Regions from separate parts of the Anoxybacillus sp. CHMUD genome, predicted to be linked through region 3. Evidence: riboswitches for the same ligand, from Rfam matches in the RefSeq annotation. Region 3 holds a riboswitch; each other region holds the start of a gene.
The links. A riboswitch is a leader RNA that binds a small molecule or an ion and turns the genes downstream of it on or off. The one in region 3 is predicted to bind cobalamin.
Positions count from the first base shown of each region.

Region 1: another riboswitch for cobalamin. It lies ahead of ETB99_RS08325 (ribonucleoside-diphosphate reductase subunit alpha); the one in region 3 lies ahead of metE (5-methyltetrahydropteroyltriglutamate--homocysteine S-methyltransferase).
Region 2: another riboswitch for cobalamin. It lies ahead of ETB99_RS02840 ((2Fe-2S) ferredoxin domain-containing protein); the one in region 3 lies ahead of metE (5-methyltetrahydropteroyltriglutamate--homocysteine S-methyltransferase).

Region 1 is NZ_SDLG01000009.1:77,038-87,121, reverse strand. Features, by position in the region: gene ETB99_RS08345 (DUF2325 domain-containing protein) at 1-21, shown strand, start outside; gene ETB99_RS08340 (diverged REC-like domain-containing protein) at 18-470, shown strand; gene ETB99_RS08335 (ribonucleotide-diphosphate reductase subunit beta) at 496-1,533, opposite strand; gene ETB99_RS08330 (flavodoxin domain-containing protein) at 1,487-1,978, opposite strand; gene ETB99_RS08325 (ribonucleoside-diphosphate reductase subunit alpha) at 1,992-4,271, opposite strand; cobalamin riboswitch at 4,384-4,584, opposite strand; gene ETB99_RS08320 (cytochrome d ubiquinol oxidase subunit II) at 4,678-5,715, opposite strand; gene ETB99_RS08315 (cytochrome ubiquinol oxidase subunit I) at 5,730-7,058, opposite strand; gene ETB99_RS08310 (metal ABC transporter substrate-binding protein) at 7,154-8,125, opposite strand; partial or broken gene ETB99_RS08305 (GTP-binding protein) at 8,307-8,852, opposite strand; gene yidD (membrane protein insertion efficiency factor YidD) at 8,931-9,155, opposite strand; gene ETB99_RS08295 (S-ribosylhomocysteine lyase) at 9,285-9,758, shown strand; gene ytzI (YtzI protein) at 9,777-9,917, opposite strand; gene ETB99_RS08285 (Dps family protein) at 10,034-10,084, shown strand, end outside.
Region 2 is NZ_SDLG01000003.1:74,949-85,032, forward strand. Features, by position in the region: gene ETB99_RS02810 (sirohydrochlorin chelatase) at 1-181, opposite strand, end outside; gene cobJ (precorrin-3B C(17)-methyltransferase) at 187-1,707, opposite strand; gene ETB99_RS02820 (energy-coupling factor ABC transporter ATP-binding protein) at 1,714-2,493, opposite strand; gene ETB99_RS02825 (CbiQ family ECF transporter T component) at 2,477-3,199, opposite strand; gene ETB99_RS02830 (energy-coupling factor ABC transporter substrate-binding protein) at 3,192-3,461, opposite strand; gene ETB99_RS02835 (energy-coupling factor ABC transporter permease) at 3,458-4,210, opposite strand; gene ETB99_RS02840 ((2Fe-2S) ferredoxin domain-containing protein) at 4,207-4,569, opposite strand; cobalamin riboswitch at 4,708-4,888, opposite strand; gene ETB99_RS02845 (LacI family DNA-binding transcriptional regulator) at 4,972-6,006, opposite strand; gene ETB99_RS02850 (glycoside hydrolase family 31 protein) at 6,023-8,350, opposite strand; gene ETB99_RS02855 (alpha-amylase family glycosyl hydrolase) at 8,369-9,886, opposite strand; gene ETB99_RS02860 (sugar ABC transporter permease) at 9,982-10,084, opposite strand, start outside.
Region 3 is NZ_SDLG01000022.1:27,166-37,249, forward strand. Features, by position in the region: gene ETB99_RS12415 (DUF3298 and DUF4163 domain-containing protein) at 1-643, opposite strand, end outside; gene ETB99_RS12420 (NAD(P)/FAD-dependent oxidoreductase) at 707-1,753, opposite strand; partial or broken gene ETB99_RS12425 (TipAS antibiotic-recognition domain-containing protein) at 1,845-2,003, opposite strand; partial or broken gene ETB99_RS12430 (PspA/IM30 family protein) at 2,005-2,379, opposite strand; gene ETB99_RS12435 (lmo0954 family membrane protein) at 2,394-2,744, opposite strand; gene ETB99_RS12440 (AraC family transcriptional regulator) at 2,920-3,828, opposite strand; gene ETB99_RS12445 (DMT family transporter) at 3,949-4,896, shown strand; cobalamin riboswitch at 4,992-5,181, shown strand; gene metE (5-methyltetrahydropteroyltriglutamate--homocysteine S-methyltransferase) at 5,323-7,593, shown strand; gene ETB99_RS12455 (acyl-CoA thioesterase) at 7,584-8,033, shown strand; gene glmS (glutamine--fructose-6-phosphate transaminase (isomerizing)) at 8,105-9,907, opposite strand.

The sequences.
Region 1 (10,084 bases), on a different contig from region 3:
GATGAACTAAGGGGGAGATGACGTTGTGGCAACCGTTTTTAAATGAAGTATTAACTTATCATTACAGCATATTTCCACCTCATCGTTCATCACTTACGTTGCTAAAAGGAATTGAACGGGCAACATCATCGTTTCCGATCGCTTCTTGTGACTCTCCCGTTACATATTATAAAACGATAGCGCAAATGACGGATTACTTGCTTCGCTTTGTTGCGAACGATCAGTCGTTTGTTCATATATTTGACGAGCGTGCAGCATTTATAACTGCATCTTGTACGTCTGAAACATGCGTTGTCCCATCATGTATGAATGTTTTCATTTTTGATTGCACCCCATCATTGCACGTATGTCGCCAATTTGAAGAGCGGTTCGGACAAAAACCGAGAGCAGTACGAATGTATTACGTCATGAAAAATCGTTTATTTCACGTCGTATTGAAAAACGAAGCATATTTTACACACTTATTATAAAAAACCGGGCGACTACCCGGTTTTTTTACAATTCATCAAACCCGTTCACATCGGTTGTTTTCGTATATGAACGTGGACGGGCTTCAAAAAAGTCGGTTTTGCCTAAGTTCACATTTTCATCGCTAAAGACGCGAATCCAAGGCATGCTATTTTCATCCGCGTCATAGCGATCGTCTAATCCAAGCATGCGCAACCGTTTATTTCCAAGATATTCGATATATTTTTCCATTTCGATGACGTCAATGCCATCAATATCGCGCAACACAAAGCGCGACCATTCTGTTTCGTAACGAATGGCTTCGTCGATATAGTCATATATCCACGCAGAAAACGCTCCATTTTCATCAATTTGTGGATTTTCCCATAACACTGCGCGTACAAGTTGAGAAATAAAGTAACTATGGCATAGCTCATCTTTATTAATATAACTAATCATCGTTGATGTTTTGAGCATTTTTTGGTTTCTTGCCAAATTGTAAAAAAAGGCAAACCCAGAATAAAAATTAATCCCCTCTAAGACGAGCGAAGCGACGAGCGCGCGGCAAAACGTCTCTACCGTTGGTTGCTCGCGAAATGCTTCATATACGCGAATGACGTGTTCATTTCGCTTATAAATGTGCGGATTTGTTCGTGCCATTTCAAACGCGCGATGTTGCTCGGATAATTTTTCGATCGAAGCAAGAACGTACGAGTACGATTGATTATGAACGACTTCTTGCTGTTCGATAATCGAAAAAATTGCTTTGACGCTCGGATCGGTAATGTATTCTTTCATCGCCCCAATAAAATTTGGTTGAACAGAATCTAAAATTGAAAGCAAGCCGATAATGTGTAAAAATGCATCCCGTTCCCGTTCACTTAACGCATGCCATTGTTTAATATCATCTGACATATTAATTTCAAACGGCGTCCAAAAGTTGCCGAGCAACATTTTGTATATATCGTAAAAATGGCTATATTTAATATCGTTCCAGTTTAAAATGCCGCTTGCTTTTCCATTGATAATGCTCGTTGCTTTATTTGGATGCGACGGCTCGAGCAATTTTACTTTCGTCAATAACAAAACGGTCAACCTCCTCTAGTAGCTGTTGTACGAATACAGTCGGTAAGTGTTGTTGATGGCCGCGCGGTGATTGTTCAATTTTTAACGTGCCGAGCACAGTCGTCACTTTTCGTAAATGGTACTCCATTTCATCGACAGCACGGCAATAGTATGGCCACATTTGATCTCCTGTGCCAAACAGCGCAACAGGAGGCAAAGGAAGATTTCGTTCTTTGATAAGAAAACGAAGTAGCTTCCTCATTTCATCTGGAAGTTGTCCATTTCCCCATGTATATGAACCGAATAAAAGAAGGTGTGTTTCACGGATAAGCGACTCGATTGCAAATGCGTGTTGAACATCGATTGTTTTTACAGCGTGTCCGTACGATCGAAAAGCTTGTTCAATCAAAAAGGCGACTTCTTTTGTGTTACCAGTTTTTGATGTGTAACAAATAAGAACGTTCATTTGTTTCTCTCCCTTATGATGAGCAAACGTCGCATTCTTCAATTGTTACGGCAGTGCTGCGAACGTAATACGTCGATTTTAACCGTTCTTTCCATGCCGTTAAATGTAAATCCAAAAGATCTTTCGCTTTAATCGTGTTGTATACGTAAAGATTAAAACTTAACGACTGATCGACATGTTTTTGTCTAGCGGCATTTTGACGAATGCTCATCTTTTGATCCACTTCATAGGCATTTTCGTAAAACCAAAATGTTTTGGCATTTAAATCAGGAACGGTAACAGGAATTTTATAATTTTTCTTTTCTTCAAAATATAAGCGATTAAAGACAGGGTCGCATGACGCCGTTCCGTTTGCTAAAACGGATGTCGAAGCGTTTGGCGCAGGCGCCATGAGATACCCATTACGTATCCCATGTCTCATCACTTGTTGCTTTAACTCATCCCAATCTAACTCATCGTGGGAATGATAACCGCGAAGGTCAAAATATTTCCCTGTATGCCAATCAGAACCTGCAAACTCCGGATATGCTCCTTTTTCTTTCGCTAATTCCATGCTTGCTCGAATCGTTAAATAAGCGATTTTTTCAAATAGCTTGTCAGCGAAATCAACGCTTTCTTCGCTATTCCACTTGATTCCTTTTAACGCCAATAAGTGATGCCATGAAAATGCACCTAGACCGATTGCCCGATATTTTTTATTTGTCATCACCGCTTGCAACACTTCAATGCGATTTTCGTTTAAGTCGATGACGTTATCGAGCATACGCACTTGAATCGGAATTAATCTTTCGAGTACATCGTCTTGTACGGCGCGAGCGAGATGAATGCTAGATAAGTTACAAACGACAAAGTCGCCTGGCTTTTTATGAATAATAATTTCACCATCTTGCGTATACTCTTTTGTTACGGTAGTCGCGCTCATATTTTGCATAATTTCCGTACATAAATTGCTAGAATAAATCATGCCCGCATGTTTATTTGGATTCATTCGATTCGCTTCGTCGCGATAAAACATATAAGGTGTACCCGTTTCTAATTGTGATTTTAAAATGCGCTTCATAATTTCAATGGCAGGTACACGTTCTTTACTTAACTCTGGGTGATTGATACATTCTTCGTATTTTTCGCGGAACGAACCACACCCTCGTTCTTCATCGTAAAAATCTTCAAGACCTAGCGGATTCCCATCTTTATCTTTCCACCCCATCACTTTTTTCACTTCATGTGGGTCAAATAAATACCAATCGCCACGCTTTTCGACTTGTTCCATAAATAAATCAGGGATGCATACGCCATAAAATAAATCATGGCATTTTTGCCGTTCATCGCCGTTGTTTAGTTTCGCGTCTAAAAATGAGAAAATGTCTTTATGCCAAACGTCTAAATAGACGGCAATACTTCCTTGTCGCGTACCAAGCTGGTCAACCGATACAGCGGTATTGTTTAATTGACGCATCCATGGGATGACACCAGACGATACGCCTTTAAATCCTTTAATATCCGAGTTGCGTGCCCGAATTTTACCTAAATATACACCAATCCCTCCACCGCCCTTTGATAAACGCGCGACGTCTGTATTTGATTCATAAATGCCGGTTAAGCTATCGTCGACTGTATCAATGAAACAACTCGATAATTGACCGTAAGATTTACCTGCGTTGGCGTACGTTGGTGTAGCGACCGTCATGTATTGGTTCGATAACGCCCAATACGCTTCTTTGACAAGCTCCATTCGTTTTTCTTTTGGCTCATTCACCATCAGCGTAAGAGCAATGGTTAAAAAACGTTCTTGTGGCAACTCATAAATTTCTCCGTCATATCCTTTCGCTAAATAACGATCAACGAGTGTGCGTAATCCGATGTATGTAAATTGCTCGTCTTTTTTCGGATCGATCCATGTCCCCGCTTCTTGTAGTTCTTCTTTCGTATATCGTTCAAGTACAAACGGATCGTAAATACCGAGATCAACGAGCATTGTTTGTAACTCATAAAAGTAGCGGTATGTGTCGGATACATCATAACCCCGATTTATAGCAGCCTCATTGTATAGCTGTTGTAAATAAAGGCGTGCTGCGACAAACGTCCAATCAGGTTGTTCTACGGTGATTTCGTCAAGTGCATTTAAAATGAGTTTGTTCATCATGTCATCGTATGATTTTGTATACGTCAGCGACCGTATCGTACGCTCGATGTATCGCTCGCTTGATAAGTGTGGAAAATCTTTGAAAATATGAAACAATAATGTGCGGGTCGTTTCTTCATTTACTTCTGTTTGTTGTTTTATGTACACCATATAACATCCCTTCCCCTAGAAAATAAAAAAATCCGCTCTCGTTGAGCGGATGAAACGATGGTAAAAGCATGCCTTTTTCCATCGTTTCATCTTCTCAATCCCCGAAGAATATGAAACGATACAAGGAAGGCAGGTCTCCTGACTTGCGCTTCTTCCTACTTTGGATTCCTTCCCATATATGCGCCATAAAACAGCTGACATATACAGTGGTGTTGTTTCCATTTCGTCTGCGCACACAGTTGCGGGGACAGTTCTGGATTCGCACCAGATTCCCTATTAAGTCCGTTTGGACACCTTCGCTTGTCGGTTTCAATATATAGTTATTATCTTGTTTATCATCACAATATATTGTGTAAAAAAGGTTTACGTTTAAAACTATAACGAAAAATCTCAACATTTGCAATCATTATTTTTCATCCTTTGCTACATAGCGTCGATCTTTCATAAACAGCCGCCAAAAATAAATGAATCCTGGAAATAAAATTGCAAAACCAACGATATACGTCAAAAATAAGGCACGAAACGTATTCGGGTGTGTAAATCCCGACTCAATGGTTACATTCGGATAAATCATATACGGTAAATGAGCTTTCCCATATGCATAGCTCGCACAAAAATATTGTAAAACGATCGCAACCACCGCAAGACGCGGTATTCCGCGTCCATGTTTCTTTTTCCGTGGGGGAAGAAAAAGCGCCCCGCCAGCTAAAAGGAACAATATGACGGAAGCGACAAGCCATGGCCAATGAGACATCATTCCATCGTATAGCCACCGTGCTTCATTTCGCATCGTAATCATAATCAACATCGAGGAGAGAAGGGCGAATGGTCCTATAATAAGCGCATCGCGACGATAGATCGCATATGCCTCCGCTTCATTCGCTTCATTTGAGTAATCCGCTAATAAAAGCGAAGAAAGAAAAAGTGTGCTTGTAATCGCAAAGGCAATAAACGCATACTCATGTGGGCTTGTAAATAGACGATCGAGCCGAAGACGACTGACACCATTCATTGTTTCAACGAAAGACCCATGTGTAATGGGCAAGACGCTAATTAAAAATGCTGGAATAAGCAAACCGCTTATGCCTGAAATGTAAATGAGCACTTTTTCATATTTAGGGGCAACGTGCGAAAAAACGAGAAATGCACTACGAACGGTCAGCAAAAGTAAAATAATACTACCAGGGATAAGCAAGATCGTTCCAAGTATAAACGTCGCCCCAGGAAAAAAGCTAACGAGCGCTACGACGATGGCGACGATAAAGACGTTCGTTACTTCCCATGTTGGCGATAAATATCGATTTGCGATTTTCGTTGCTTTTGTTTGTGGACGATTCATATATACCATCGACCAAAAACCTGCTCCGAAGTCCATCGTCGCCATGACGGCGTAAATAAAAATAAATCCCCATAAAATTGAAATCGCAATTAATTCATCTGTCATCATCTTGCTCCTTTCTATATGTGTATAGACAACTGTTGTTCAATCGGATGGCGGCGAAAATACGATCGCAAGACGAGCACGACGGCGATGAGTAAAAATACGTAAATGGACGTAAATAAAAGAAAAAGTGTTCCCAAATTTGTTGATTGTGTTACAGCTTCTGCTGTTGTCATCATGCGATAAATGACCCATGGTTGTCTGCCTGTGCAAGCAAAAATCCAGCCAAATTCAATGCCGAGAAGAGCGAGCGGCCCAGCAGTAACAACTGTCCGCATAAACCAGTTTGGAAATGTATATTGTTTCTTTATGCGATACCAAATGAATCCGACAGTTGAAAGTAGGAGAAGAAACATGCCAATTCCGACCATGGCGTTAAAAAGTGTATGGACGAATAGAGGGGGCCACCATTCTTCTGGAAAATCATTTAACCCGACAACGACGGTATCGAAGCGATTACCAGCTAAAAAGCTAAGCAACCACGGAATTTCAATTCCCCATTTTACTGTTTGCGTTTCGCGATCTGTAAAACCACCGATAACGAGTGGAGCGTGTGACTGCGTTTCAAACAATCCTTCAGCAGCCGCTAATTTTTCTGGTTGATATTCATGAAGAAGTTGAGCTGATTCATGTCCGTTTATTGCCGTGAGTAAAGAAAATACGCCACCGACTGTTAACCCGAGCATCAGTGCTTTTTTATGAAAAAGCTGAATGCGCTCGTTATGTTTATTTTTCAACATCTTGTAGGCAGCGATGGAAGCGATCGTAAACGCTCCGGTCATATAGGCGGATAAAACAACGTGTGTGGCTGTGACGGCAAAGCTCGGATTAAAAAATGCTTTCCATGGATCGACGTCAACAATTTGTCCATTTTCGATGCGAAAGCCTGTCGGTGTACCTTCAAAGGCATGTACGTTCGTAATTAAAATGGCAGAAGCAGCTGCCCCGATGGCCACAAATATTAAGCTTACGATGCGCATCGTTGGTGAAATGCGGTCAGCTGCATATACGTAAATAGATAAAAATAACGCTTCAACGAAAAACGCATAAATTTCAATTTGGAAAGGAAGTGCCATTACTTTTCCGATTACTTCCATAAAACCTGGCCATAGAAGGGAGAGCTGCACTCCTGCAATCGTACCGGATGGAATGGCTACACCGAGCAAAATGGCGAGCGCTTTCGTCCAACGATTTGCCATGATGGCATAGTCATTGTCTTTCGTTTTTTGATACGTGAGTTCCGCAAGTAAAATCATAAGTGGAATGCCGACGCCCAGCGTTGCGAAAATAATATGAAACGCCATTGTAGTTCCAAACAACGTTCTTGCGGTTAATACGTGGTCCATACCGAAATGTTCATCCCTTTCCATACATTGTCGTTTCCTAGTTTGATTTGAAAAGGGAAAAAATATACAAAAAAATAAGCGACCGTTATGATCGCTTATTGTAGAGCTTTTTTTAGTGCAGAGATGTTGTCATTCATAATTGCGAAGTAGTCTTTGTTGTTTTTTATATCATCATTTGTTCGTGCTTCTAAGTTGTGAAGGATAAGTACATCAGCTCCGATTTCGTTTTTCACAACTTCAGCAATTTTCGATGTTACGTTTTGCTCAAAAAAGATATGGTGTATGTCATGGTCTTTGGCGATTTGAATAATCGAAGCAAGCTGCTTTTGCGATGGTTCATTTGTTGGTGACAATCCTGTTACACTTATTTGCTTGATGCCGTATCGTTTTTCCCAATAGCCGTATGCCGCATGAGCGACAAGAATTTCTTTTCTTTTTGCTTCTTTTACTAATTGTTGAAATTGTTGATCTAGTTGTTCAAGCTGTTGTTTTAGCGAAGTAAAGTTTTGTTCAAAATCGTCTTTTGCTTCCGGTTTTAGTTTTGTTAACGTTTGTTTAATCGTTTCAGCCATTTGGATTGAATATATCGGATCTAACCAGACATGAGGATCTACATCACCGTGCTCATGCTCATCTTCATGGGCGTGTTCATCTTCATGAGCATGTTCGTCCCCATGAGCATCGTTGGCTGGAAGCAATTCCATCCCAGCTGTTGCTTCCACGAACTTGACGTGTTCATTCTCTAGCGTTTCGACAACGCGGTCAACAAATCCTTCCATTCCTTGACCGATGTAAATGAAAGCGTCAGCATCTGCGATTTGTTGCATCGTTTTTGCCGTCGGTTCGTATGTGTGCACATCAACGCCGGGAGGATATACGCTTTCCACTTGAACGTGCTTGCCACCAATTTTTTCAGTAAAGTCTTGAAGAGGGTATACAGTTGTATAAACGATAAGTTGATCGTTTTTTTCCTCATTCTTCGATTCATTCGTCTGTTCTTGTTGCGAGCATCCAAACAATAGCAGTGTGCTCGTAAGTATAATGGATAAAATGGTTTTTACCTTCATCTTCCTCCTCCTTCCAAATAAAGAAAGATGTTTCTGATCGTCAGATAACATCTCTCTCACTCCTGTTTTATTATATCGTAATCGTTACGATTTGAAAACTATGAAACAGAAACAAATGGTGGGAGTGGATCGACAAATGTTGACCAATCTTTGCTCATTTCTTCATCTGTTAATAAGCATGTTTATTTAAAATGAGCACGTTTGTAAATTCGATTTGGTCAATTAATAGATCAACGACTTCACGCACATCTGTTTCATCGATCGCTTGTTTGCGATCTAGTAACGTTTCACCGGAAGCGAAATCATGCCAAAAACGATGAGCATCGACGACAGTAACCATCGTATCTAATCGACATTTCGATGTTAAATCGATCCCGAACTCCTCGTCAATGTACGTAAACGTTTGAGCAACAGGAATTGGCTCGCTAATGCCTGATGATTCGATAACGATGTAATCAATGTTGCCAGCATCAACGAGATTTTCGACTTCTTTCATTAAATCTTCTCGCAACGTACAGCAAATACACCCATTTTGAATTTGTACAAGCTTTTCTTCTGTACGCGAAAAACCGCCTTGTTTAATTAATTCAGCGTCAATATTGACTTCACTCATGTCATTGACGATGACAGCGATTTTTAATCCGTCACGATTATTTAAAATATGATTAAGCAACGTCGTTTTTCCAGAACCTAAATAGCCGCTTAATACGGTAACAGGGATTTTCATTTTCCTCCTCCTTTTGATAAAGCGTAATTACTACGATTTACAACGTTTATCATATCGAAAAAAAAAGAGAAAGGGCAATTATTTTTGCTCTTTTTCTGGCACAGGATCAAATCCACCTGGATGAAATGGATGGCACTTTAAAATGCGTTTGATTGTTAAATAGCCTCCTTTAAGTGCACCGAAGCGACGAATCGCTTCTAATCCGTAATGCGAACAAGTCGGATAAAAGCGACATGTCGGTGGTTTTAAAGGGGAAATAAATCGTTGATAAAAACGAATGAGTAAGATGAATATATGTTTCATGTAATACGCCCGCCCCTATTTTTTCTTATTGTAACATATTTGGACGAAACAATTCCAACAAAAAAAGATGAAAAAAGTCGGACTTTTGTGTATGATAAAAACGTAACAATTGAAAAAGAGGTGACATATATGCCTTCAGTAGAAAGCTTTGAACTAGACCATTGTGCGGTCAAAGCACCGTACGTTCGCCATTGTGGTGTTCATCAAGTCGGTAGCGACGGTGTTGTGAATAAATTTGATATTCGCTTTTGTCAACCAAATAAAGAAGCGATGCAACCGGCAGCGATTCATACACTTGAACATTTACTAGCGGTGCACATTCGTAAGCATGCTGAAAAATACGCTCATTTTGATATTATCGATATTTCTCCGATGGGATGTCAAACGGGGTATTATTTAGTCGTTAGTGGCACGCCAACAGTCGAAGAAATTATTGATTTGCTTGAGGCGACGATGAATGAGGCATTGACGGTTACAGAAGTGCCAGCTGCAACGGAAAAAGAGTGCGGTCAAGCGAAATTGCACGATTTAGAAGGAGCTAAGCGACTTATGCGATATTGGCTATCGCAGCCAAAGGAAGAATTGAAAAAAGTATTTGGTTAAAAAATAAAGGTTCAGATGTTACATGTCTGAACCTTTACTTTTTTCACTCGGCAATTCATCAATAGTATGTTTGTATTTGTATGCTTTTGAGGTCGTTAAAACGCTTAAAATGAGCACGACAAATACAATGATGATAGAAATAATAAAAGTGAGCAACATACATACCCCTCCATCCTCCATTTTAAATTTTAATATGAAAGCATATTGTTTTCCAAAAAATTTTTTGTTTGTTACAATGAAGAAAGGGAAAGTTTATAATCGAGGAGGGAATTAGTGTGAAAGAAAAACTAATTGATATTGTCAACAAACAAATTGCAAACTGGAAC
Region 2 (10,084 bases), on a different contig from region 3:
CTCCCTGTTCCACACAATGGGCGATGCCGTCAATGACCGATGGAACACCAAACTCTAAAAAACATGTATGCACATAAAACGTTTCATTGATTTGCGGACGGATCGTTTGTACAAACTGGCGAACTTGTTCGTTCCCTTCTTCATCACGGCTTCCGTGTCCAACAAATAAAACAGCTTTCATCTTTTTCACTCCCCACATGCAGCCGACTCTACTTTCATTGTTTGTCCGTAAACAAAGCCACCGACTTCCCTTTTTCGTTCAAAAAATTTATGAAAACGTTCGTTTGCATATCCTTCTTTTTTGTATTGCTCAATAATACGTGCGATCGTGGCAACGATGTCATCAGGGTGAATTCCTTCAGCAACAAGCTGACCCGGATGAGCGTTTCTTCCCACTGTTTTTCCTCCTAAAAATAAATCAAATGCCCCTTTTCGATAAACGACGCCAATATCTTCATTTACTGCACCGTAACACGCCATACCGCACCCATTAAATCCGAGACGTAACTCTTTCGGCAAAGACGTCCCACCAAATTGCTTGTACAACTGTTCAGCATAAGGAATGGCATCTTTTTTCTCACCGTCGCAAAAATCGCACGCTTTCATCATAAGCACATCCCCCACTGGCGCAACCGTTAATCCTGCTGCTAAAAAAGAGGCAATGACTTCATCCGGCCTCTCTGTTTCCATTGTCACCTTTAAATAATGATCAGGAGTATACACAATCGTCCCTCGTTCCCCAACGATGTGTGCAATGTTCGTCATTTGTTTTGGTGTCAACGTTTTGTTTGCCACTCCCGGACTAACCGCTACTTCTAACCGTTCCATCTTTTTTGGAGACGTCACTTTTTCATATGCTTCTTCCGCTAATGTGCGCACGTTCGCGAGCGCCCACGGTTCCGCTTCTGGCCGTAACCGTTCATGCGGCTTTAACGGTTGAACAGCGCTTGATAGCGTATATTTTCGCTCGTAACCGCGCGGGGTAATTATCAAACCATCATGAACGAATGTAGAAGAGTTTCCAATAATAACAGTCGTTAGCATACCAATCTCATGTTGTAACATATCTCCTAAATTTGTAATGACGACATGTTGCCGCTCGCGATACGCGCTTTTGACAAGTCCAACGGGCGTATTTGGCGAGCGATACGTTAATAAAATGCGCTGCGCCTCAACGATTTGTTGCGTACGGCGGCTACTTTTTGGATTGTATAGCGCAATGACAAAATCCGCTGCGGCAGCCGCTTCAATTCTTTTCGCAATCATATGCCACGGAGTTAAATGGTCGCTTAAGCTAATCGTACATGCATCGTGCATAATCGGCGCCCCTAACAAAGCAGCGCAAGAATGAATCGCTGAAATACCTGGAATAATTTCTACTCCGACTCCTGTTTCTTTTTTCCATCCTTTTTCAATTAACACTTCATAAACGAGTCCCGCCATCCCATAAAGTCCAGCATCTCCGCTTGAAATGACAGCTACCTTTTTGCCGCGCTCCGCTTGCTTGATCGCCTCTTGGGCTCTTCCTACTTCTTCCGTCATTCCGGTACAAATGACTTCTTTTCCATGAATGAGATCCTTCACTAAATCAACATACGTTTTGTAGCCGACAATGACATCGCTTTCCTCTATCGCTTCACGCGCCCGTTTTGTCATATGATCCACACTTCCCGGTCCAAAGCCAACAACAAACAATTTTCCCGCCATACATTTTCACCCCTTTTTCCATCGTTCAATCCATTGCGCGAATTGTTGTTCAGTATACGTTTTCTTTTCATGCTCCCATATGCGTAAAAGAAGCGGCAATGGGAAATGAAGTTCACGAAATATATTCGTTTGCGTAAATACAAAGGCGGGTGGTCCATGCAAAACGATGCGCCCATCATGCATGACAAACACTTCGTCCGCCCACTGCCAAACAAAATCGAGATCATGTGTAATAACGACAAGCGTCGTACCTGCTTCGTGCAACTCATTTAATTTACTGATTAAGCGCTCGCTTTGCAAACCGTCTAAATAAGCAGAAGGCTCATCGACAATAAGTAAGCGAGGTTGCGGAGCCATAGCTACCGCAAGCGATAACCATTTTTTTTGTCCAAGACTTAAGTGGTGAATCGGTATATCTCTCCATCGATGAAGTGAAAACTGCTCCATCACTTCATCCATCCGCTCGCGATTTGATTGCAAACTAATCGCCAGTTCTTCTTCAATGGTCGGAGCTAAAAATTGGTGTTCTGGGTTTTGAAAAATGACGCCGACATGTTGTCGTAACTCGCGCCTTAACCGCCGATCTTCTACCTTTTTTCCTTCCCAATACACGTCTCCTTTCGTCGGACGGTAAATGCCGTTTGCATGAAGGAGCCATGTCGTTTTTCCACAACCATTTTTCCCAATTAACGCATATTTTTTCCCACGCTCAATCGTAAGCGATACACCTTTTAGCACATATACGCCGTTTTGGTACGTATAATGAACATCATGAAACGTTAACATATAAGCCCTCCATCATAAGTAAAACAACGAGCCACACACATGTTTCGATCACATATTTTCGCGGCAATTGTTCGTCCGCACAAATCGGAAAAACAAATGATGCGTTCCTCGTCTCTTGTGCAATGATCGTTGCTTCATAGTCGCGCATCGTTTGGCGAAACAGTTGTGCAACAGCAAGTGAGGCGAGGTGCCAACTTCGTTCGTCATTTTTTATTCGCACCGTCATAAACAATTGCATCGCTGCTTTTTCTAACACAAAAATGAAGCGATACGTCAACAACAATAGCTCAATAAATGCTTTCGGGACGTGCCATTTGCTTAATGCATGAGCAATGCGAAAAAACGGCGTTGTGATCGCGAGAAAAAAGAGAGTAAACGAACTTGCCAATGCTCGCAAGCAAATCGTCGCCACTTCCGCCATATTTTCGCTGACAAAATGAATCGTCCGATCAACGGTAAAAAGAAGTGGCACGCAGCTTCCGATCATGATAAGAACCATAACAATAAAAAAGTGAACACAAACACGCCAAGGTAAGCGCGCATGATAAAGAAGCCAGACGAATAGCCAAACGATAATGATACAGCGAACGACATTCGTTCCACATAACGCCCATATGAGTAACATACACGTAAGCATCAATTTAAATGTGACATTTAATTTAGCAAGCTTGTTTCGGTAAGCCCATTCATCAAGCCAACTAACCATTTCGCTGTCGCCCTTTATATAGCCCGATAATATATCCAATCACTCCCGCACCAAGCGCTGCTTGTACCGAAAATAGTAACGTCTCTACCTCACCGCCTGGCGGCTCAAATAAAACATGAAACCACGGTTCATAATGCGGGGCGATTTGTTGAATCATTTCTTCCGCAAGCGTATCAGCCCCAGCAAACTCCGTATTTTTCACAATAAATAGCGGCAACACGATCAACAATGCAGCAATGAACAACAATATACGATTGTTCATTTGAAAGACACCCCCCTCTCCTTTAACACGTCTAACTCTCGCTTCGAGTACGTATGCAAAAAGTTCCATACGACGACGGTAAGAAGTCCCTCCGTGATCGCAAGCGGTACTTGTGTCACCGCAAAAATGGAAGCGAATTTTAAAAATGCGCCCCATACGCCGCTTGTCACATCTGGAAATGCTAGGGCGAGTTGAAACGACGTCATGACGTATGTCGCCAAATCAGCCATCATCGCCGCTAAAAAGACGGAAATGCGCAGCGATATTCCACACTTTTTACATAGAACGAACAAGACGTACGCAACGAGCGGACCAACGACAGCCATGGAAAACGCATTCGCACCAAGTGTTGTCACTCCGCCATGCGCAAGTAAAAGCGCTTGAAACAATAGCACCGCCGTACCAATGACCGTCATCACGAACGGTCCGAATAAAAGTGCACCAAGACCTGTCCCAGTCGGATGAGAGCTACTTCCTGTAACAGACGGGATTTTTAACGCCGAAAGAACAAATGTAAACGCCGTAGCTAAAGCAAGCAATAACTTTACTTCGGGCCTTTGCCTCATCAAACGCGCAACGTTGCGCATACCGATCAAGAAAAACGGTAAAAATAACAGCCACCAAACGAGCGCCCACTGCCAAGGCAAAAATCCTTCCATAATGTGCATCGCATATACAGAAGGCGAAAGCGCAAATAAAATATAGATGGTTACGCACGCACTAGCGAAAAAAAACAACGGTTTCTTCACTTTTCCTTCCCCCTTGTCGCAACGCTATGTTCAGGTATGACAAACCCTCCATCGTATGTGTACGTCACATAATCAAGCAATACTTTGCCATCTTTTACATGTTTTCGTACAATATCCCTACCGACTTGCTCATCAATCGTACGATACCAAACACCTTCTGGATAAACGATGACGACACATGCATCTTCGCAGCGCCCGTTGCACCTCGTCCGCGTCGTATGAACGCGCCCATGTAACTGCAACCGATCAATTTCATCGCGAATCGCTTGTGTCACCTCTTCCCCTCCTTTTCTCATGCAGCTTCCTCCATTGCAAATAAGCATGTGATGTGTCGTTCCTTGTAAATTCCATGTTGCCATATATGTCGCCCCTTTTTTCAAAATAAAAAAAGCACCCCTAGGTAGAGGTGCAGAAAAAACGAAATATTCAAACAATCATGCATTCACAACCGTTGCTTTCCATCGTCTCCGCACGTCCACCTATATTCCCGTAGGCAGCCGACGTATCGCAAGCAGGCAGGTCTCCTGGCTTAGGTTCATCATTTCGTTGCGCCTTCCCAAAAATCAGTGGCATATTGCAACGAAACTCCCCATCACAGTGGCGGGTACCGCGACGGCTTTGCACCGTTCTTCCCTTTTAAGCATACGGACGTATGCACCGTACTTGCTCATCATATATATTTTTTCAAAGAGCGTGAATGTTAAGAATATAATACACCATTTTTTTCTTCTCGCCTAGTCCATTTACAAAAAAAGCGCCCTCTATTGAGAAGGCGCTTTGTAGTAGTCGCATGAAAACCGTTTGACGAGCGTATGCGGAATAATGATGCGTTTAATTGGCTCATTCGGGTTTTCGATTTGTTGAATTAAATTTCTTGCTGCTTCAAAGCCGAGCTGGAAAATGTTAATGTCTACCGATGTTAATGGCGGACGGGAAATTTCTGATAAAAGCACGTTGTTAAAGCTCACGATCGACAAATCAGCTGGTACGCTTAGCCCCATTTCCGCAAGCGTATTTAATACACCGAGCGCCATTAAATCGTCGGCGACAACGAGCGCAGTCGGCGGTTCTTTCAATGAAAGCAACCCTTTCATCGCCTCTTGGCCGCCTTCTTTTAAAAATTCTTCATGTACAATGTAATCTTTTCGATACGTCAGCCCGGCCGATTTCAACGCTTTTTCATATCCGCGCAAACGATCCATCGTCACAATGAGATTGACGTTTCCGCCGACAAAAGCGATGCGCTCATGACCGAGTTCAATTAAATATTCTGTCGCCTCGCGTGCCGCACGCACGTTATCGTTATCGACATGTGTAATTTCCTCCGCTTTTTTATGCGGTTTCCCGATGACGACAAACGGCACGTCTTCTTTTTGTAAATACGCCATAATTTTATCGTTCGCACGCGAATATAGCAAAATGACCCCATCGACGCGTTTTCCTTGCACCATATGGACGACACCTTCATAAATTTCCGCTTCCGTCTCCCCTGTCGACAACTGCAACGCATATTGTCGATCATGCACCGCTTTGCTAATGCCGCGAATGACTTCTGGGAAAAACGGGTTTTGAAACGCTTTATCGGCTGAGCTTGGCATAATTAAGCCGATGACTTGCGTCGATTTATTTGCTAAACTGCGGGCGATAAAATTCGGATGATAGCCGAGCTCTTTCATCGCTTCGCGCACTTTTTTCTTCGTCTTTTCACTAATGCGCGGACTGTCAGCAATGACGCGCGAAACAGTCGATGGTGCCACGTTCGCTCGTTTCGCTACATCTTTAATCGTTACTGTCATAAAAATCCCCCATCTCTTACAAAACAAACGAGTTTGTCGCTTCATCGACAAATCTTTGTTCACCGTTGACTATGACCGTTGACGGCACATGTCCAACAAACATGACACGCATACGCCACGGCGGCTGATACGTCCCTTCCGCTTCGACGTGAAAATGAACGGTATCGTGTGAAAATACCGCACGAATGTGCATGTTCACATACTCTCCTTTTTCGTATGCAAACGTTGTGCCGTCATCATCGTATAACGTATATGATGATGTTCCTTCTTCCATCGTATACACATACAACGTCAACTGTTCGTCCGCAATGGACGTCGATTGTTTTGCTTCGGCACGGGCAATCATCGCCCCTTCTTTTACAAATATCGGCAACCGGTCAAGCGGCGCTTCAACAATATATCGTCTGCCGCCTTCAAATTTTTCTTTCGTCCAATAATCAACCCAGCGTCCTTCTGGAAAATAAACGATGCGATGCGTTGTATACGGACGGATGATCGGTGCAATCATCACTTGCTCGCCAACCATAAACTGATCCGAAATATTCCACGTTTCGCGATCGTTCGGATATTCCATCATAAGCGGACGCATCATCGGCACACCTGTTTGATATGCTTCAAAACATAACGTGTACAAATGTGGGAGCCACTCGTAGCGCAACTCAATATATCGCTTCACCATCTGTTCATATGTTTCACCGAACGCCCACGGTTCTTGACGGGCGAAACCAATCGCACAATGATTGCGGAAATATGGAAAAAAAGCGCCGACTTGCGTCCAACGAACAAGCAATTCCCCATGAGCATCATGAGCGAAGCCGCCCACATCCGCCCCACAAAATGCAACGGCAGATAATCCTAAATTTAAACACATCGGCAAAGATAGTTCAAGATGTTCCCAAAAACTGCGGTTGTCTCCTGTCCACACAGCAGCATATCGGTGAATGCCCGAAAAACCGGCGCGCGTTAACACAAACGGACGCTTCCCTTTCAGTTGTTTTTTCAATCCGTTGTACGTCGCTTCCGTCATCATCATTCCGTATATGTTATGCACTTGACGATGCGTTTTCCATCCGTCATGAACGACTTGATCGTCCATCGTTTTCGTTTCGTTAAACACAGACGGCTCATTCATATCATTCCAAATGCCTTCAATGCCGATGCTCGTGTAAAACGCATGTTGTTCGCCCCACCATTTGCGCACTTTTTTCTTCAAAAAGTCAGGAAACACGCTCGTCCCCGGCCAAACGTCTCCTTTAAACAACGTTCCGTCTGCATATTTACAAAAATAATCTTTTTGCACGCCATCGCGATACGTATCGTACTCTGCATCTACTTTCACGCCCGGATCAACGATCGGAACGATGCGAACCCCTTGTTCACTCGCATATTGAACGAGCGATTTCGGATGTGGAAACCGATTTTGATCGAACGTAAATACACGATATTCATCCATATAATGAATATCTAAATATACCGCATCGAGCGGAATATGTTTTTTGCGAAATGTGTCAATTAATTCACGCACTTCTTGTTCTGTTTCATAACTATAACGCGATTGATGATACCCAAGCGCCCATTTCGGCGGGAGCGGCATGCGACCAACGAGATGCGTATATTGCGTTAACACATCTTTTGGGTGCGGGCCGGCAAACACGTAATAGTCGAGAGCACCGCCTTCTGACGTGAACGTATAAAACGACTCATACCGCAAGTCAAACGTCGTTTCATACGTATGATCAAAAAAGACGCCGTGTGCATGTCCGTCTTTTAACACCATCATATACGGATGCGACTGGTACAGCGGGTCCGTTTCTAAATTGTGCGGGGCATACACATCTGTATTCCACATCTTCCATACAGAACCACGTTTATTCAACACCCCTGTTTTTTCTCCTAATCCATATACGACATCTGTCGGAGCAAGCGCATGAACGCAACGCATACGCCCTTTTGCTTCAAAACATACAGGTTGTTCATCACGCACGAGCAATATTCCTTCATTGTCGTATATCGCCAGACGAAACGGACGTCGTTCGATGACGACTGTCAACTGTTTCGTCCGCAACTCCCAGCCGTCTTCTTTTTCTTGAACGTGCACATCCACTTTTTTCGGCGTTGCGACCACTGCTGGACTCACAGAAACATACTTTCCGTCGAATGGATCGAGCGTCACTCGAACGATATCGTCACGATAAAAATGTATTTTACCCGACGCGTTCTCGCATGTGAATGCAAATATTTGCTTTTTTTCTTCAATTTTTTGCACATCGCCAACCGATTGCCACACATCTATTTCATTCGTCCCATTTGTCGGCCGAATCGCAAAGCTCGTCTCCTCTAGCATACATGCCGCCTCCTATCGTTATGATCGCTTCCGTTTTCGCGCTAAATATAAAAACAGTCCAAAAGAAGCATACACCGCTACAAGCGCCGCAATAAACGGAATGTTTAATCCTGTTTTTGGCGCAAGCACGTAAATTTCCGCCGTTTCGCGATCTAAAATGATATCATACTTGCCATCTTTGCTTCGGACTAAATCGCCAGCAAGCAAGCCGCGCAACTCTTTTCCTTGTTCTAATTCGTCATCGAGCGTCACTTTTTGCGTTTTTGACGTGTTGTTAATGGCGATCACTGTTGTTTCCTCTTCATACGTCCGTTTAAACACAGCCATTCCGCCTTGTTCATACAACAATTCAAAATCACCGCGGCGAAGCGACGGCAATTTTTCACGCAATTCACCAAGCTTTGTCACATAATCAATGAGCTCTTTATCGGTACGGAAATTCATTAAACGACGGTTGTCTGGGTCTTCTCCGCCATCAAGCGCAATTTCCGTTCCATAGTACATAATCGGAATACCCGGCGCTGCAAACAAATACGTCAGTCCAAGTTTTAAACGCGTCACCGGATTGATGCGATTTTGTAACGCTAAGCGAGTAAAGCGAACGGTATCATGATTATCTAAAAACGTCCCAAGCAAATACGGACGGTCATAAAAAGCCTCGTTTCGCTTCCATACGTTGTAAAGTGGTTCAAGCGATTGATCGACGTTTGAAAAAATCGTTGACGCTTCTCTATAAAACGGAAAATCAATGAGCGCATCAATTCCGTGCTTCCCATATTCCGCTACGTAACGCGGATCATCGTGCCATACTTCACCAAGCAAAAAAAAGTCTTCCTTCACGGACTTCACTTCTTTTGCAAACTCTTCCCAAAACCATTTCGGTACATGTTTAACCGTATCTAAGCGATATCCGTCAATATCCGTTTCTTGAATCCACCATTTCGCCACGTCAAATAAATACGCTTTTACTTCCGGATTTTCTTGCGCTAAATCTGGAAGGCCAAACAGCCAGCCGTTTTCAACTTCCTGTTGATCGGCCCAATTGAAAATGTCTTTTTTCTCATGAAACCAATCTTTTTTTGAAGGATCATTCAGCCACGGGTGGTTGTAGCCTGTATGATTGACAACGAAATCTAAAATGACTTTCATATCTCGATTATGCGCTTCTTTTACAAGCCGTTTGAAATCATCGAGCGTACCAAAATGTTCTTCCACTTTATAAAAATCTTCAATCCAATAGCCGTGGTAGCCGCCTTTTTCGTTCGCAAAAATGGGGGTAAGCCAAATAGCTGTAAAGCCCATGTCCTTTATGTAATCGAGCTTGTCAATAACCCCTTGCAAGTCGCCACCGTGATACGCTTTCGGGTCGTGCACATCGACGTCGTAGTCATTTTTCGGATTCCCATTATTAAAGCGGTCAACCATAATAAAATAAATGCGTTCATCTTGCCATGTGCGCTCTGTTTTTGCGCTTGCCGGCAAAGCAAAGGAAAACAATAATATGATAGCTAGACATATACGCCATACGTTTTTCATTCCATTCCACTCCTATTCATTCCAAGCTTCTTATGTTAATATATCTCGAAATAGTAAGAAAGGAAAGAACCTAAACGATTCTTTCCTTTCGTTTCTCATCCTTTTGTTCCACCTGCCGTTAAGCCAGAAACGAAATACTTTTGGAATGAAAGGAAGAGAATAGCGATCGGCACGGCAATTAATACAGAACCTGCCGCA
Region 3 (10,084 bases):
GAATACCTGCAGCGTACGGGGCAATCTCGTATAATCCGTAATAAATGACAATGCCGTCACTTGTTATATAGTAAGGCTGATCATTTGGCATCTTTTTTACAACATCGATGGCATTATCAAAATACAAGTCGTTTTCTTTTCTTATTTGTGCAATCACTTCGTTCGTAATCACTTGCTTATAGTTCGTTCCCTTTTTAAATAAATCGCTAAGTTGTAACGATTTTCCTTCATGAAAATCAAAATTATTTGGCACTTTAACTGTCATTCCGTGCGCACCGCCTGTATAGCTATATAACGTCACCGGGATGCTTAATATGCCATGTTGATTGTACGTCACTTCATAATTGCTGACTGCTGCATGCAATCGATATGGAAATCCTTCCTTTTTGCTTATTGCCATATTTTCTCGCGCTTGCTTTTCTACTTCACGCTTTAAATCAAGCGACTCCTTACGCAATAAACGATTGACTTGGCGCTGGAAAGATTGGTTGATCGATCCGGATACGATCGGAATGTTCAAATCGACTTCCATCAGTTCATTTGTATATTTTATTTGCTTCGTTGTCACATGAAGTGGGTGGCTGTACGCTGTCAATATAAATAACATCAACACCATCATCCATATGTTTCGTTGTTTGAACACGATGTTCACCTCGTTTGTTTTACCGAAAGTTTGCGTTAAAACAAACGAATTTATGCATTACTATTATTTTAACATTTGTTTCACTAACTCTCGATTTCGCTCCTTAAACGCTTCGTGATGTGAAGATACCATCGCATACGGATCGGCAGTGGGTTCAATGAAACGTTTCGCACTATTTACCGCATTCGCTGCGTCTTGGAAAGCACCTGTAAGTAAATATAACTTTCCATCATATTTTGAAATATCGCCAGCTGCATATAACCCCGGAACAGAACATTCTCCTTTTGCATTTGTCGCAATATAATATTCGTCAACCATTTGAATGGGTAGTTCACTATTGGCAAGCAATGAGGCATCTCGTTCATATCCATGGCTAATAATGACATCATCTACATCGAGTTCAAACACATCGCCCGTCTCATGATTTGTCAATACCACTCGCTCAATCATTTCATGGTTGGGGCTGGCAACTAATTTTGTAATGGACGTATGGAAAAAGCAAATGGCAGAACTATTTAATAATTGCGTCGCTTGCGCCTCATGTCCTTTTAACGATTCATTACGATAAGTGACATATACTTTTTTCGCAATTGGCACGAGTTCATTTGCCCAATCAATCGCTGTATTCCCCCCACCCGAAATAATCACCGTTTTCTCTTTAAATTGTTTTAACGATTTCACCGTATAGTGTAAATTTGTAATCTCAAACTTTTCTGCTCCTTCAATTTGAAGTTTTTGCGGCTTTAATATGCCACTTCCTACCGCAATAATGATCGTTTTCGATATATGTCGTTGACCAGATGATGTTTGTAAAATGAATATGCCGTCTTCTCTTCGCTGAATCGTTTCAACTTTTTCATTTAATACAACGGTCGGATTAAAGGTAAGCGCTTGTTTAACAAGTTGTTCGCGTAATTTCTCTCCTGTAATCGGAGCATGCCCGCCAACATCCCAAATCATTTTTTCTGGATACACATGCAATTTTCCACCTAACTGCGACTGATATTCAATCAACTTCGTTTTCATTTCTCGCAATCCACTATAAAACGTCGCATACAGCCCTGCTGGTCCACCGCCAATGATCGTCACGTCATACAATTGTTGCTCCATCGTTATCACCCTTAAATTTGATTATCATTCTCATTTAAATATACATCTTTTTTCAAACTTTTACAATGTAAAAAGACAGGCTGATGCCTGCCTATTTTTTACCTGTGTAAAGGAAAATGGCGTCACGGAAAAATTCCGCCGTTCCTGGTTGTTTCTGATCGTAGTATGCTTTAAATCGTTCATCATCCACATACATTTGTGCCAATCCTGCATGTGCTTCTTTTGAGTAATGGTCCCAAAAGTACCCTATGTTCGTATTTCTTTTCTAGTTCCAATAACTGTTCGTTTGTTTGCTCAAGCAATTGCTTTAATCGCGCCGCCCGCTCTTCGTATTGCATTTGCTCATGAGACGCAAACGCAAACAGCTCCGATTCTCCTGCTTTTGAGGCAATATCCGCCTGTTTTTTCCGCTTTTCCGCCAGCTGCACAGCTTCGCGATATTCGCGCGCAAACTGCTCTTTTAATACGTATTGCCGCTCAAGTAGCTTTCGTACTTTTTCTACTTCTTGTTCGCATTGGCGTAAGTATTCATTTAGCACCGCAATCGGATTTTTCTTTTCTTTTTCGTCCAACCATTCATGAATATCTGCTGCAATCATCGTTTTCATGCGAGAAAGTAAACCCATTGTTCTTCGCTCCTTTAATAATGTTTTTGTAGCTCCGCCCATTGTTTTTCGAAGTTCACGAACGGATCGTCAACGACTTGCACCACTTCTTTCGGTTCGTTCCATTTTTTATACACGACATACAGCACATACGCTGCGACGATAGCAACAAGCGCCGGCACATTCGACACGCTTACCATCAGCGCAGCCAAGCCAATGAGCGCCCAAACGATTTTGCCGAACGTCGAATCGGCTTTGAAAAACTTTTTGACCGCATAGTACAAAATCGCCAAGCTGATCGCTAATCCAATGAGCGGCCCGAGGTGAAACATAAGCACGAGTACCGCCATTCCACCTGCAAGCAATAACCCGATTTTTTTTAACATCCCTTTCGCCTCCTTCCTTGCTTTCATCTTACCGATTCTCATCTTTGTTCATCATGTCCCATAGCTATATTTTCAACTACGACTCAAGGCGTATTTTTAAGTAATAAAGGTCTTTTCAATGAAAAAGAGCCGCCATAAAACAAAGCGGCTCTTGTTATAGACCATTTGTTACAGTTCAATCGAACGATCTGTTTGAATTAAAGTTACTCATACGTTTTTTATAAGACAGTGGTGTCATTTTCATATATTTTCGGAATCGATCAATAAAATAACTTGTACTATTAAAACCGACTTGGTAGGCAACCTCTGTAACATTCAAATGATCTTTTTGCAAGAGAATTAAACTTTTTTGAATTCGATACTCTATTACATAATTTAGTGGTGTTTTTTTGAGAAATTTTTTAAAGTATCTACAACACTCGGAACGGCTCAATTGGCCAGCTCGGGCAATATCTTCTAAAAGTATTTTGTCTGCATAATGTGTGTGTATCCAATCTAACATTTGTTTCATTCGATGGCTCTTTAGCATTTCCATCCGCTCGTACTTTAATTGAAAACCATTCATAACTAAATTTTTCCAAATGAATGTTAACTGGATAAAGATGTCTAGTTCATAGTATAAGGATTTTTTCCGTATCAATTCGTTTATTTTTCTGACAGCATCCAAAATATTTTTCCCCCATAGTTCGTTTGGATGTAATTGTAAGTAAGATAAATTAGTCGCTTGAATATATGGAGTTACATAGGTGGCATAAAGTTCTTGTGACAGTATAAAGCTAGGCGAAACGTTTAAGCAAATATAAGCACAATTCGAATCATCCATATCTTTTGCCATATGCAGACAGCCACTATTAATAAACAACCCTTCTCCTTCTCCAACAACGATATTTTCCCCATTAACTTGAAAAATGGATTGACCCTTTATAACGAGAATAAATTGTAATTCGTCATGCCAATGGAGCGGTATATATCCATGAACGTTTTGATTAATAATTGTCTCGTAACATGCAACTGGCAACGCAACCGTCCGATGTTCAGTTAATTCTTTTAAATTTCGATCAACCATAAAATCCTTTATTTGCACACTATCACCTCAATATAGTGATATTTTTTTATTCAATCTTTGTATGATTTATAATGTATTTTGTCTTATTATACAAACTATCATAGTACTATTTTTATATTCCGAGGTGAAAAATGAATCATGAATAGAAAAAAAGGATTATTTTTAGTCATCACCGGAGCATTATTTTGGGGGATTGGGGGAACTGTATCAAAAAAACTTTTTCAGTATGGCATCGATGTAGATTGGCTTGTAACGACAAGATTACTCGTAGCTGGTTTTTTACTTTTAATCGTTCAATTTGTTAGGAAAGAAGAGCGCACACAAATATTTTCCGTTTGGAAAACGAAAAAAGCAGTTATCTCATTGATTACCTTCGGATTGCTCGGTATGCTGGCTGTTCAATATACGTATATGGCTTCCATTAAACATGGTAACGCAGCTGTCGCCACATTATTGCAATATTTAGCACCTGTTATGATTATCATTTACTCCGTTTTTCACAGACAAGCTACTATAACAAAAAGAGATGTATTGGCTATTTCGCTCGCCTTAGTTGGTTGCTTTTTCTTATTAACAAACGGTTCTGTTTCCCAACTATCTGTACCACTGCTCGCAATTGTTTGGGGTTTTTTATCTGGCATCGCTTTAGCATTTTATACTCTATATGCTGTTCCTTTACTGAAACAATATCATTCACTTGTCGTTGTCGGCTGGTCCATGGTGATTGGCGGCTTAGCACTAAGCTTTGTTCATCCACCCTGGCAAATGGATTTTAAACACTTAACCATAGAAACGTACTTATACTTAATTTTCGTTATTATATTCGGTACAATGATTGCATTTTGGTTTTATATCGAAAGCTTACAAAGTCTCTCGCCTAAAGAATCAAGCCTATTAGGCAACATTGAACCACTCGCCGCTGTTTTAACAACCGTTTTTTGGTTAAAAGAACCTTTTGGTTTTTTTCAATGGATTGGCACAGCTTGCATTATTACTATGATGTTATTGATAGCATTAAATAAAAAATCCTCCATAGCTGACCATCAATATGCATACAAATCAAAAAATTCACAAACGTTAGGGTGATTACTACATTATTTTTATGTTTTATGTAAAAATACATTAATATTTCTGTTGAAAAAAACAAAAAGTTCGTTTATTCTGAATTTTATACAATAACATAATAAGTTCACGCAACAGGTGGTTCACACATGCTGTGAATCTTAAAAGGGAAGTTTGGTGAAAGTCCAACACGGTCGCGCCACTGTGATGCAGAGCTGTTTATCACAATCCACTGTTTCATTTGAAATGGGAAGGAGATAAACAGCGATGAAGCTAAGTCAGGAGACCTGCCTGTTGTATGCACTTACGACCTACGCGTCATAGGGAGGAGTGAGGACATATGATCTTGAGGCACTTCATGTATCTCAATACGAGCTAGCTATGCCCTCCTTCTGTTTGGAAGAGGGTTTTTTTGCTTGATTGGGATATAAATAACTGGAGGTGCTTAACTTGTTCATTCGTAGTTCAAATGTAGGGTATCCGCGCATTGGTGAAAAAAGAGAATGGAAAAAAACATTAGAATCTTTTTGGAATGGGCAAATAGACAAAGATCAATTCACAAAAACAATGGAAACGATTCGACTCGATTCCATTCGTAAACAACTTGAGAAAGGAATTGATCTCATTCCGATCGGAGATTTTTCTTTATACGATCACGTGCTAGATACCGCATTTATGTTTGGGTATATTCCCAAGCGATTTCAACAAATAAACGATACGCTTGAGCAATATTTTGCAATGGCACGTGGGACAAATGGGCAACATGCGCTTGAAATGACGAAATGGTTTAATACAAATTATCACTACATTGTGCCTGAAATCGGGCAAACGAAGCCGAAATTAGTGGATAATCGCCTATTGAAAGAATACAAGCTTGTAAAAGAAACATTCAATTTAGAAACAAAGCCTGTATTACTTGGACCGATTACGTTTCTTTTGCTTTCTAAGCAATACGCGCGACACGAGTGGCGCAAACATCTCGCACAATTAGTTCCTCTTTATGTGGAATTATTCAAACAACTAAGCGAAGCGGGCGTGTCATTCGTCCAAATCGATGAACCGATTCTCGTTCAAGATATAGACGATGACATAGTCGATGCATTTCGTGATGTATATGAAGTTTTTCATCGCGATGTACCAAATATAAACCTTATTTTACAAACATATTTTGATAGCGTATCGCATTATCGTGAAATCGTTGCTTTACCTGTCGCAGGCATTGGGCTTGATTTCGTGCATGACGATGGCGAGAACATGAAAAACATAAACACGTACGGATTTCCGAAAGATAAAATATTAGTTGCTGGGATTGTAGACGGTCGCAATGTATGGAAAAGCTCGCTTGCCCAAAAAGCAACGCTCCTTCATCATTTAGCAAACGTTGCCGAACAACTGATCATTCAACCGTCTTGCAGCTTACTGCATGTTCCTGTCACGACAAAACATGAACATGCATTGCCGACGGAGCTTGCTGGGGCTTTATCATTTGCCGATGAAAAATTAGATGAAATACGTATGTTGACAGAGTATATGAACGGAAACGTAACGATCGACGAGCTAATCAAATACGATGAACAAACAAACGTTTATTTCGCCAAACTTCACCACGAACAAGAACAAACAGCCGAAACCGTTCCGGTAAGCCGCGTGCCTTACAACGAACGACGAAAAGTACAACAAGCACATTTACAACTTCCGCTGTTGCCAACAACGACGATTGGAAGCTTCCCACAAACGAGCGACGTGCGCCAAGCTCGAATGAAGTGGAAAAAAGGCGAATGGAACGACAATCAATATAAGTCGTTTATAAAAAAAGAAATCGCAAAATGGATCGACATTCAAGAGCAACTTCAGCTCGATGTGCTTGTCCATGGCGAATTTGAACGTACAGATATGGTGGAGTTTTTCGGTGAAAAACTGCAAGGCATGGCATGCACAACAAACGGCTGGGTGCAATCATACGGCTCGCGTTGTGTGCGCCCACCTATTATTTTTAGCGATATTGCCTATCAACAACCGATGACCATAGAAGAAACAGTATATGCCCAATCATTAACGACTAAACCTGTGAAAGGAATGTTAACAGGACCAGTAACTATTTTAAACTGGTCGTTCGTTCGCAACGATATTTCACGGAAACGTGTGCTCATTCAGCTCGCTCTTGCGATTCGTGAAGAAGTGCTGCAGTTAGAAAAAGAAGGAATACGTATCATTCAAGTCGACGAGCCAGCGTTACGGGAAGGATTGCCTTTGAAAACAAAAAAACATGCATCGTATTGGGAAGATGCCGTTATCGCATTTCGTATCACGACCTCATCGGTGGAAGAGGAAACGCAAATTCATACGCATATGTGCTATTCACAATTTGAACATATGATGCATATCATTGATGAGCTTGATGCGGATGTCATTTCTATTGAATCGTCGCGAAGCCACGGTGAACTTGTTTCTGTATTTGAAACATATGAGTATGAGAAGGGAATCGGATTAGGGGTGTATGACATTCATAGCCCACGCATTCCGACAAAAGAAGAACTAAGCGAACAAATCGAACGGGCACTTCGCGTTCTTCGTCCAGAACAATTTTGGGTCAATCCTGATTGCGGATTAAAAACTCGAAAAGAAGAAGAAACGATTGCCGCACTTCAAGTGATGGTAGAGGCAGCACGCGAATACCGCGAGCGTCTTTTAGCTTACGGAGGGATGAAGTCATGGAAGTAAGCGTCGAGCAGTCGAAAACGATTCAAACACGGCTCGTATTGCCTTCTGATACGAACCATCTCGGCACGATTTTTGGCGGTACCGTTTTAGCTTACATTGATGAAATTGCGGCAATATCCGCCATGCGTCATGCACGAAAAGCAGTCGTCACCGTTTCGATTGACAAAGTTGATTTCATTTCGTCCGCAAAAGTTGGCGATATTTTAAAGCTTGAAGCATTCGTCTACTCGACCGGACGCACATCCATGAAAGTATTCGTCAAAGTCGAAACAGAAGATTTATTTACAGGCGAACATCACTTAACAACGACATGCTTTTTAACGATGGTCGCCATCGATCAAAACAAAAAACCAACCCCTGTTCCAAAAGTCATCATCAGCGAACAGGAGGAACAAATCGTACAACTGTATCAGCAAAACAAACGAAACAACAAGGCATAAATATTTACACGAAAAAACACACGTCCGATTACATACATCGTGACGTGTGTTTTTATCATTTCTTCTAATTTTTACTCCACCGTTACCGACTTCGCTAAGTTGCGCGGTTTGTCGACGTCGCAGCCGCGGTGTAATGCTGCATAGTAAGCAATTAATTGCAATGGCACGACAGATGCAAGCGGCGTAAGCATTGGATGAACAGCTGGAATGACGAAACGGTCGTCCTCCATGTCTAATCCTTTCATGGAAATGATGCACGGATTAGCGCCGCGAGCGACCACTTCTTTGACGTTTCCGCGAATGCTTAAGTTCACATGTTCTTGTGTCGCTAGGGCAATGACTGGTGTGCCGTTTTCAATTAAAGCGATCGTACCGTGCTTCAATTCTCCACCTGCAAAGCCTTCTGCTTGAATGTAAGAAATTTCTTTTAGCTTTAATGCCCCTTCTAATACGACATAATAGTCAACCGCGCGACCGATAAAGAAGCAGTTGCGTGTTGTCGCTAAATATTCGCGTGCAATTTGTTCCATTTCATGTTTTGCGTCGCAAAGTGTCTCCATCGCATTGGCGACAATGCCGAGTTCTTTTGTGACGTCAACATCTAGCGCGATGCCTTTTGCTTTCGCAGCGACCGCCGCTAACATCGCAAGCACCGCAATTTGTGCTGTATATGCTTTCGTTGATGCAACAGCGATTTCTGGCCCAGCATGAAGAAGAAGCGTATAATCTGCTTCGCGCGATAATGTCGAACCTGGCACGTTCGTAATCGTTAATGATTTATAACCAAGCTCTTTCGTGCGCACGAGCACCGCGCGGCTATCTGCCGTCTCCCCGCTTTGTGAAATATAAATAAAGAGCGGTTTTTCCGATAAAAGCGGCATATTGTATGAAAATTCGCTTGCAATGTGCACTTCAACAGGGATTTTCGCCCAGTTTTCGATCAATTGCTTACCGACTAAACCAGCATGATAGCTCGTGCCGCACGCGACGATATATAAGCGATCGGCTTCATTCACTGCTTGCACGATATCTTCATCAATCGCTAACTCGCCTTGTTCATTGCGATATTTTTCAATTAAACGACGAATGACAAGCGGTTGTTCGTCAATTTCTTTCAACATGTAGTAAGGATACGTTCCTTTTTCAATGTCGCTTGCATCTAATTCCGCTACATACGGTGCACGCTCTACGACTTCACCATTTAACTTTTTAATCGTCACACTTTCTTTTGTCACAATGACGATTTCTTTATCCATTAACTCAACATATCGATTTGTCACTTGTAACATCGCTAATGCGTCGCTTGCGACGACATTAAATCCTTCGCCTAACCCAGCTAAAAGCGGGCTTTTGTTTTTCGCCGCATAAATGACACCATCGTTTTCGGCATCAATTAACGCGATCGCATACGAACCTTTTAATAACGAAAGCGTCTTACGAAACGCTTCTTCCACCGACAATCCGTCATTTACAAACGTTTCGATTAACTGAACAATAACTTCTGTATCTGTGTCACTTTTAAACGTCACATGTGCTAAATAATCGCGTTTTAACAATTCGTAGTTTTCGATCACACCGTTATGCACAAGCGTGAAGCGGCCAGATGCACTTTGATGTGGATGAGCATTCGCGCGGTTTGGTACGCCATGTGTTGCCCAACGTGTATGGCCAATGCCAAGCGGCGCATCGACATCTTCTGCGACAATCGCGCGCAAGTCAGCAATGCGTCCCTTTTCTTTAAACACATGAACACCTTTTTCGTTTAATAACGCAATCCCTGCCGAGTCATAGCCACGGTATTCTAATTTTTCTAATCCGTACAATAAAATTTCTTTTGCTGGTTGTTCACCAATATAACCAACGATTCCGCACATAATAAATCCTCCCTAATAATAGGGGCAAGAAGGGGCTCTTGCCCCTTAAAATATTTGTTTGCGATGAACGTTCTTTCCTTTGTGCAAAGAGTCGCCTCTTTGTTTTAAGAAAGAACTTGCGGCTGTCATCGCATCAGCCGGGAGGCATCCGCCGAACACTCGATAAACCTCCTCCTC